Streptomyces noursei ATCC 11455: one gene and its partner. The protein of the gene in region 1 binds, or shares a complex with, the protein of each later gene. Links are inferred from orthologs where the notes say so. Each region holds a gene or a part of one and is shown on either strand. Other genes may lie near its edges.

Region 1 (5,419 bases):
ACCGGCTCGTTGCCCTCCGCGCGCAGCAGCTCGTACGAGGCCAGCCGCAGCGCCAGCGCGTACGACCAGGACTCGCCGTGGCTGGCATAGCCCTTCGCCGGCAGCTGGCCGAGCTTCAGCAGCAGGTCGTCCCGGTGCGGCCCGACCAGCGTGACCCCGCGCTCGATCTCGCTCTTGCGGGCCTCGCCCAGCGCCGCCAACAGCGCGCCGTACAGCTCCTCGCGGTTCGTGGCGGCGGCCATCGCCTCGCCCGCGGAACCGCGGTACTCCAGCCCCAACGGTCCGCCGCCGGGCGCCAGTTGCTCGTACGCCTTGTCCGCCAGCGGCCGCAGCGTGGCGATCAGGTCGAGCCGCTGGGACAGGAGTTCGGCGCCGGCGCGGGCCAGATGCTGGTCCCAGACGTCCAGCGTCGACAGGTCCATCTGCCGCCCGCCGTGCCGACGGGCCAGCGCCGCCGTCTTCAACAGGGTGTTCCGCTGCTTCAGGACACGGTCGTAGTCCGCGCGCACGCCGGCCATCCGCGGCGCACGGGCGGTGATCAGCTCGTCGAGGAACCGCCGGCGCTCCCCGGGGTCGCCCTTGACCAGCGCCAGGTCCTCGGGCGCGAACAGCACCGTCCGTACGATCCCCAGCACGTCACGCGGCCTGACCTGCGACGATCTGTTGATCCGGGCGCGGTTGGCCTTGCCCGGGTTGAGTTCGAGCTCCACCAGCTGCTGGCGTTCGCCCTGGACGACCGCGGCCCGGATGATCGCCCGGTCCGCACCCATCCGCACCAGCGGCGCGTCCGAGGAGACCCGGTGGCTGCCGAGCGTGGCGAGATAGCCGACCGCCTCGACCAGGTTCGTCTTGCCCTGCCCGTTGGGGCCCACGAACGCCGTGACGCCCGGATCGAGCGCGACCTCGACCCGGGCGTACGAGCGGAAGTCGGCAAGCGACAGATGCGATACGTGCATGACTACGCGCCGACCTCCCCCGGCTGCTGAGCTGGTTGTGCCTACTTCTTGGTCTCGACCGCGTGGCCGCCGAACTGGTTGCGGAGCGCGGCGATCATCTTCATCTGCGGGGAGTCGTCCTGGCGGGACGAGAAACGGGCGAAGAGCGACGCCGTGATCGCCGGCAGCGGCACGGCGTTGTCGATCGCGGCCTCGACCGTCCAGCGGCCCTCGCCGGAGTCCTCGGCGTAACCGCGCAGCTTGTTCAGGTGCTCGTCCTCGTCGAGGGCGTTGACCGCGAGGTCCAGCAGCCAGGAGCGGATGACCGTGCCCTCCTGCCAGGAGCGGAAGACCTCGCGGACGTTCTCCACGGAGTCGACCTTCTCCAGCAGCTCCCAGCCCTCGGCGTACGCCTGCATCATCGCGTACTCGATGCCGTTGTGGACCATCTTCGCGAAGTGGCCCGCGCCCACCTTGCCGGCGTGCACGGAGCCGAACTCGCCCTCGGGCTTGAGGGCGTCGAAGACCGGCTGCACCTTGGCGACGTGCTCCTTGTCGCCGCCGTACATCAGGGCGTAGCCGTTCTCCAGGCCCCAGACGCCACCGGAGACGCCGCAGTCGACGAAGCCGATGCCCTTGGCGGCCAGTTCCTCGGCGTGCTTCTCGTCCTCGGTCCAGCGGGAGTTGCCGCCGTCCACGACGAGGTCACCGGGCGAGAGCAGCTCGGCCAGCTCGTCGATCGTCGACTGGGTGGCCGCACCGGCCGGAACCATGACCCAGACCACCCGCGGACCCTGGAGCCTGTCCACAAGCTCCTTCAGGCTGCCCACGTCGGCCAGGTCGGGGTTGCGGTCGTATCCGATGACGGTGTGGCCGGCGCGGCGAATGCGCTCGCGCATGTTGCCGCCCATCTTGCCGAGACCGACGAGACCGAGCTCCATCAGAGACCCTCTTTGCACATAGTGGTTGCTGTTCGTACCCGAGTCCGAGCCTACGCCCGAGACCCTGTGCACAGCTGTGGGCTCAGCCGCTCATCAGGGCCTGTCAGCCGGTCGCCGCAAGGGCCCCGGCGGAGAGCCGGGGCCCGGTCGGTACGAAAGCCGTCCGCCGCGTCAGCCCGAGAGGCGGACCGGCATGATCAGGTACTTGTAGGCGTCGTCGGCCTCGGCGTCCTTGGCCGGCCGGCCACTGAGCAGCGCGGGCTTGGTCGAGGTCGTGAACGACAGCTGGGCCACCGGGGAGTCGATCGCCGACAGGCCCTCCAGCAGGAAGCCCGGGTTGAAGGCGATCGAGATGTCGTCGCCGTCCAGGTCGGCGTCGACCCTTTCCACAGCCTGTGCGTCGTCGCTGGAGCCGGCCTCCAGGATCAGCACACCCTGCTCGAAGCTCAGCCGCACCGGGGTGTTCCGCTCGGCGACCAGCGCCACACGCTTGACGGCCTCGACGAAGGGGGCGGTCTCGATCACGGCGACGGAGTTGAACTCGGTCGGGAAGAGCGTCCGGTACTTCGGCAGGTCACCTTCGAGCAGACGGGTCGTGGTCCGCCGGCCGGCGCCCTCGAAACCGATCAGGCCCTCGCCCTGGCCGGAGCCGGACAGCGCCAGCGTCACGGTGTCGCCGCTGCTCAGCGACTTGGCGGTGTCCAGCAGCGTCTTGGCGGGCACCAGGGCGACCGCGGAGGTGTCCGGGCTCTCCGGCTTCCACAGGAACTCGCGGACCGCGAAGCGGTAGCGGTCGGTGGAGGCCAGGGTGACGGTGTCGCCCTCGATCTCGATCCGCACACCGGTGAGCACCGGCAGCGTGTCGTCGCGGCCGGCGGCGATGGCCACCTGGGCGGCGGCCGCCGCGAAGACCTCCGCGGCGACGGTGCCGGTGGCGGTGGGCATCGCCGGCAGGGACGGGTACTCCTCCACAGGCAGGGTGTGGAGGGTGAAGCGGGAGGAGCCGCACACCACGGTCACTCGTACACCGTCGGTGGAAATCTCCACCGGGCGGTTGGGGAGCGCCCGGCAGATGTCGGCGAGCAGCCGGCCGGAGACGAGGACGGTGCCCCCTTCCTCCACATCGGCTTCCACCGAGACCCGTGCGGAGACCTCGTAGTCGAAGCCGGAGAGGCTCAGTGCGCCGTCATCCGCCTTCAGCAGCAGGCCCGCGAGGACGGGCACCGGCGGACGGGCCGGGAGGCTCTTGGCCGCCCAGGCCACTGCCTCCGCGAGTACATCGCGCTCCACCCGGATCTTCACCGGAAACCGCCTCCTGCTGTTGCTGGCTCTCGCCCTGCTGGCTCTTCGTCGTCGGCTGGGTTGCCGGAGACCAGTCTGACGCACGCCGCCGACAGTCGGTGCGGCTCGGGGTCAAGTCGACTCGACCGGAGCGAAGCGCTCCCGAGCCGAGTTGTGCACAGGGCCCGATTCGAAGCGAATTCCCCGGTTGATATCCGTGGTCGTAGTAGTAGGCCCTGTGGAAACCGTGGACAACTTCCTTTGTGCAGGTCAGCGCCGACTTTTTGTCCACCGAGCCTGTGGGTGGCGGCCGTGGATAAGCGGCCTCAGCTGTGGACCACGCGAAGTTCTGCACACCCCATGCACAGGGCCGGGGCACTTCTCCCCAGTGCCATCCCCAGCTTTACCCACGTTCCCCACAGCCCAACCCACCACCTTGGTGTGACCGCTTTCACTCGGCGTGGTGAGTGGTGGTGTTGCGTTGCCGAACAGTGGACAGCGGTGTGGAGAAGCTGGGGATCACTGGGGACAACAGCCCCCAACCTGTGGGTGGCCGGTGGACAAGTCATCACCACCCCTGTGGATGAAGCCTCTGTCCACAGCCTGTGGATTACGGTTGGCCACAAATCCACACGCGGTTGACCTTGTCCGATGGTCCGTCAACACCCGGGCCTGTGGATCTCACAGGGATAACTTTCCTCTCCCCAGGCTGTGGACGGAAGATTCTTGCCCAATCTGTGGAGAGAGGCCGTGACCTCGCCGGGAATCGAACAGAACCGGCGCGCTCCACAGGTTTGAGAGGCCGGCGGACGGTGCTCAACCCTCGGCGACCGGCCGGCGAACCGCCCCGGAAACCCCGGAAGCCGGCCCACGACAGGCCCTCGCAGGCCGGCGGACGCGCCGCGGAGCGATTCCGAGAGCCCTCCCGGACCTGTACGACGAAGGGCGCCCCGGGAGCGGATCCCGGGGCGCCCTGGTGGCGGTCGCGGCCGGCGGCGGGCCGCCGTCAGCCGTTCTTGATGCGGTTGGTCAGCTCGGTGACCTGGTTGTAGATGGAGCGCCGCTCGGCCATCAGCGCGCGGATCTTGCGGTCGGCGTGCATCACGGTCGTGTGATCGCGCCCGCCGAACTGCGCGCCGATCTTCGGCAGCGAGAGGTCGGTGAGCTCCCGGCACAGGTACATCGCGATCTGGCGGGCCGTCACCAGCACCCGGCTGCGCGAGGAGCCGCACAGGTCGTCCACGGTCAGCCCGAAGTAGTCGGCGGTCGAGGCCATGATCGCGGTCGCGGTGATCTCCGGCGCGGTGTCCTCGCCGCCGGGGATCAGGTCCTTCAGCACGATCTCGGTGAGCCCCAGGTCCACCGGCTGCCGGTTGAGCGAAGCGAACGCGGTGACCCGGATGAGCGCGCCCTCCAGCTCGCGGATGTTGCGCGAGATCCGGGACGCGATGAACTCCAGCACCTCCGGCGGCGCGTTCAGCTGCTCCTGCACCGCCTTCTTGCGGAGGATCGCGATCCGGGTCTCCAGCTCAGGCGGCTGGACGTCCGTGATCAGGCCCCACTCGAAGCGGTTGCGCAGCCGGTCCTCCAGGGTGACCAGCTGCTTCGGCGGCCGGTCACTGGAGAGCACGATCTGCTTGTTGGCGTTGTGCAGGGTGTTGAAGGTGTGGAAGAACTCCTCCTGGGTCGACTCCTTGCTCGCCAGGAACTGGATGTCGTCGACGAGCAGGATGTCCATGTCCCGGTAGCGCTTGCGGAACGCGTCCGCCTTGCCGTCCCGGATGGAGTTGATGAACTCGTTGGTGAATTCCTCCGAGCTCACGTACCGCACCCGGGTGCCGGGATAGAGGCTGCGGGCGTAGTGCCCGATGGCGTGCAGCAGGTGGGTCTTGCCCAGACCCGACTCCCCGTAGATGAAGAGCGGGTTGTACGCCTTGGCCGGCGCCTCGGCGACCGCGACCGCCGCGGCGTGCGCGAAGCGGTTGGAGGCGCCGATGACGAAGGTGTCGAAGAGGTACTTCGGGTTCAGCCGCGCGGTCGGTTCGCCGGGGCCGGTCGCCGGCGCGGGCTGCGCGGCGAGCGGGCCGGGGGCGCCACTGGGCGCAGGCGGCGGGGACCCGGGACCGCCCGGCCGGCCGCCGGGACCGGGGGGCGGGAGCTCGGGGAGCTCGCGGTGCTGCTGCTCGTACGGGGAACGCGGGCCGTCCGAGGGGCGTGGCCCGCTGCGGTCGGGCCCCTGCGCCCGATAGTCGTTCTGGTGCT
Region 2 (3,641 bases), 2.9 Mb from region 1 along the record:
CCGAAGCCCATCGGGACGCCGAAGCGCTGGCTGGTGCCGACCGCGATGTCCGCGCCGAGCTCACCGGGCGGGGTGAGCAGCGTCAGCGCGAGCAGGTCGGCGGCGACGGTGACGATCGCGCCCAGCTCGTGCGCCCGCTCGATCACCGCGCGCGGGTCGCGCACCGCGCCGGACGCGCCCGGGTACTGGAGCAGCACACCGAAGACGCCGCGCTCGGCGATCTCCTCGGGGATGCCGTCGGACAGGTCGGCGACCACGACCTCCACACCGGTCGGTTCAGCCCGGGCCCGGATCACGGCGACGGTCTGCGGCAGACAGTCGGCGTCGACCAGGAAGACGCCCTGCTTGACCTTGCCGACCCGGCGGGAGAGCGCCATCGCCTCGGCGGCGGCGGTGCCCTCGTCCAGCAGCGACGCACCGGAGGTGGGCAGTCCGGTCAGGTCGGCGACGACGGTCTGGAAGTTCAGCAGGGCCTCCAGGCGACCCTGCGAGATCTCCGGCTGGTAGGGCGTGTAGGCCGTGTACCAGGAGGGGTTCTCCATGACGTTGCGCAGGATCACCGGCGGCGTGAAGGTGCCGTAGTAGCCGAGCCCGATCATGGGCGACAGCACCTGGTTGCGGTCGGCGAGCGCGCGCAGCTCGGCCAGGACCTCGGCCTCGGTGCGGCCCTCCGGCAGACCGAGTGCCTCGGTGCTCTTGATCACGTCGGGCACGGCGGTGGCCGTGAGTTCGTCCAGCGATCCGAAGCCGACCTGCGCGAGCATCTTCGCCTGCGCCTCGTGGTCGGGGCCGACGTGCCGCTGCTCGAACGGGATGCCCCGCTCCAGCTCGGTCAGGGAGATGCGGTGGGTGTTCATCTGCGGGGGCCTCCTGGTCAGTACGACCTACGAGGGGCACCACGGCGCTGGTGCCCGGACGGCCTCCCCCTCTGTCATCTCAACCTGAGAGCTTCACCGGTCCGCGGGCTGCGGTCCGGCTTTCACCGTCGGTGAGGAGGGGTTCCGGCATGGTGCCTGTCCGTGGCCCGCCCTGCTTTCCAGAGTGACCTCGTCCATGCGGTACGTGTGCCTGAGAGATTCCGGGGAGGATTTGCTCCTTCGGCGCCCTGGTCGCGAACGACAAAGGACTCTCCCGCATGGGGTCGACGGCCAATCGCCAGCCTACCAGCGCACCGCCGAAACGATCCTTCGAGTGGCCGGGGCATGAAATGTGCCGTTTCGTAGTGGTCACAAGGCAGTTGCGACCACGTGGAGGGACCGTGCAAACCGATATCGATCCCCGGAGCCTCATCGGCCGCAAAGCGTTCGACCGGAACGGCGCGAAAATAGGGACCGTCGACGAGGTGTACCTCGACGACGCGACGGGCGAACCGGAGTGGGCGGCCGTCCGCACCGGCCTGTTCAGCCGGGATGCGTTCGTCCCCTTGGAACCGAGCAAGATGGTCGGCGACAGCCTGCACATCCCCTACGACCGGAAGCTGATCAAGGACGCCCCGGACTTCGGCGTCGGCCGGCACCTCTCCCCCGAGCAGGAGCTCCAGCTCTACCACCACTACCGCCTGGATATCTCCTCACCGGCCTCCGACTCCGCCTCGCCCGCCGGCGACACCGACTTCGGGCGGATCGCCGGCGCGGACGACTGATCCGGCCCGCCGATCAGCGGCAGGGGCTCGCCCGGCCGCAGCGCCGGATCGTCGACGGTGAAGGTCCGCACCCGCCCCGGTGCGGACCATGGCGTCTCGAACCGTACGGTCACCCTCCCCAGGCCACTGCCCTGCACCCACCCGGCGCCGAACTCCTCGTGGACCACGTCCAGCCCCGGATACCAGCGCCGCGGCAGCTCCACGCCGGCCTCCGGCTCGCCCGCCGCCTCCTCGGCCGGCTCCGCGGCCCCGCCCGCCGCCTGCTCCTCGGCCTCCCGCTCCGTGGCCAGCTGGGCGAAGAGGTCCTCCTGCGTGAAGTCGGCCAGCCCGGTCACCCCCACGCCCAGCAGCCGCACCCCGCCCGTGGTGTCCACCGTCTCCAGCAGCCGCACCGCGGCCTCCCGGACGACGGCCGGGTCGTCGGTGGGCCCGCGCAGCGTCTCGGACCGGGTCAGCGTCGAGAAGTCGTAGTTCCGGACCTTGATCACCACCGTGCGCCCGGACCGCCCGGCCGCCCGCAGCCGCCCCACGCACCGGTCGGCCAGCCTCAGCACCTCGTTCCGCACCCGCGTCCGGTCGGTCAGATCGACCTCGAAGGTGTCCTCCACCGACACCGACTTCGCGTCCCGCTCGGCCACCACCGGCCGGTCGTCCTGCCCCAGCGCCATCGCGTACAGCCCGGTGCCGTGCGCCTTGCCCAGCAGCCGCACCAGCTCCGCCTCGCCGGCCTCCGCGGTCTCCGCGACGGTGTGGATCCCGGCCCGGCGCAGCGTCTCGGCCGTCGCCGGCCCGACCCCGGGCAGCGTCCGCACCGGCATCGGCCCGAGCAGCTCCCGCTCGGTGCCGGGCTCGATCACCACCAGGCCGTCCGGTTTCGCCGCCTCGGACGCGATCTTGGCGAGCATCTTGGCGCCGGCCAGCCCCACCGAACCGGTCAGCCCCGTGGCCGCCCGGATGTCGCGCCGCAGCTGCTCCCCCACCGCCCGCACCGCGGCCGTCTCCGCCGGCACCCCGCCCGCCTCCAGGTCCACGAAGGCTTCGTCCAGGCTCAGCGGCTCGACGAGCGGCGAGAGCGCCCGCAGCAGCTCCATGACCGTGTCACTCACTTGGCGGTACAGCGTGAACCGCGGACTGAGATAGGCGGCGTTGGGACACAGCCGACGCGCCTGCCCCGTCGGCATCGCCGAGCGCACCCCGAAGACCCGCGCCTCGTACGAGGCCGTGGCGACCACGCCGCGCGGCCCGATCCCGCCGACGACCACGGGCTTTCCCCGCAGGCTCGGCTTGGCCGCCTGCTCGGCGGCCGCATAGAACGCATCCATGTCCAGATGCAGGATCGTCGGCGCACGTCTCACACCACTGATGCTGCCGCACACCACTGACAATCGACCCGATCCCGGGCCGGCAAGGCCCGCCGGTCGCCGGTCGTCCGTCAGCCGGCCCGATTCCGCCGCCGCGCCAACTCGTCGTGCGGGTTCTTCCCGATCAGCGTCTCGCCGGTGTCCACCCGCTCACCGTGGAGCTGCGACAGTGTGCCCTCCACGTCCCGCCACACCACGCCCACGGCGATCCCGAAGACCCCCTGGCCGCCCTGGAGCAGATCCACGACCTGGTCGGGCGAGGTGCACTCGTAGACCGTCGCCCCGTCGCTCATCAGCGTCATCCGCGTCAGGTCGTCCAGCCCGCGCGCCCGCAGGTGCTGGACGGCGGTGCGGATGTTCTGCAGCGACACCCCGGTGTCCAGCAGCCGCTTGACGATCTTCAGGACGACGACGTCCCGGAAGCTGTAGAGCCGCTGGGTCCCGGACCCGTAGGCCGGCCGGATGCTGGGCTCCACCAGGCCCGTGCGCGCCCAATAGTCCAGCTGTCGGTAGGTGATGCCCGCCGCCGCACACGCGGTCGGTCCGCGGTAGCCGATGTTCTCCGCCTCGCGGGCCCCCGACATCGCAGCGGCCTGTACCGGGCCACGGTTCGCCGCCGCGCCCCTGTGGAGCGGCAA

What was found.
Region 2: the proteins of dnaN (region 1) and SNOUR_RS33105 are in contact, whole or in part, in a solved structure (PDB 1OK7), measured with the Escherichia coli proteins. The link is inferred for Streptomyces noursei ATCC 11455 from one-to-one orthologs.

Annotation. Positions count from the first base shown.
Region 1 is NZ_CP011533.1:4,815,147-4,820,565, reverse strand. The notes cover bases 1,114-3,948. They hold dnaN (DNA polymerase III subunit beta), read right to left. Parts: upstream 3,179-3,948; coding sequence 2,048-3,178; downstream 1,114-2,047. Other genes in these bases: gnd (phosphogluconate dehydrogenase (NAD(+)-dependent, decarboxylating)), read right to left, coding at 1,114-1,876. Also shown: DNA replication/repair protein RecF, read right to left, coding at 1-956; more of gnd, read right to left, coding at 998-1,113; chromosomal replication initiator protein DnaA, read right to left, coding at 4,164-5,419. UniProt on the Escherichia coli protein: Confers DNA tethering and processivity to DNA polymerases and other proteins. Acts as a clamp, forming a ring around DNA (a reaction catalyzed by the clamp-loading complex) which diffuses in an ATP-independent manner freely and bidirectionally along dsDNA.
Region 2 is NZ_CP011533.1:7,762,476-7,766,116, reverse strand. The notes cover bases 775-3,641. They hold SNOUR_RS33105 (DNA polymerase IV), read right to left. Parts: upstream 2,998-3,641; coding sequence 1,552-2,997; downstream 775-1,551. Other genes in these bases: SNOUR_RS33100 (MerR family transcriptional regulator), read right to left, coding at 3,075-3,641; SNOUR_RS33110 (PRC-barrel domain-containing protein), read left to right, coding at 1,208-1,642; gcvP (aminomethyl-transferring glycine dehydrogenase), read right to left, coding at 775-857. Also shown: more of gcvP, read right to left, coding at 1-774. UniProt on the Escherichia coli protein: Poorly processive, error-prone DNA polymerase involved in translesion repair and untargeted mutagenesis. Copies undamaged DNA at stalled replication forks, which arise in vivo from mismatched or misaligned primer ends.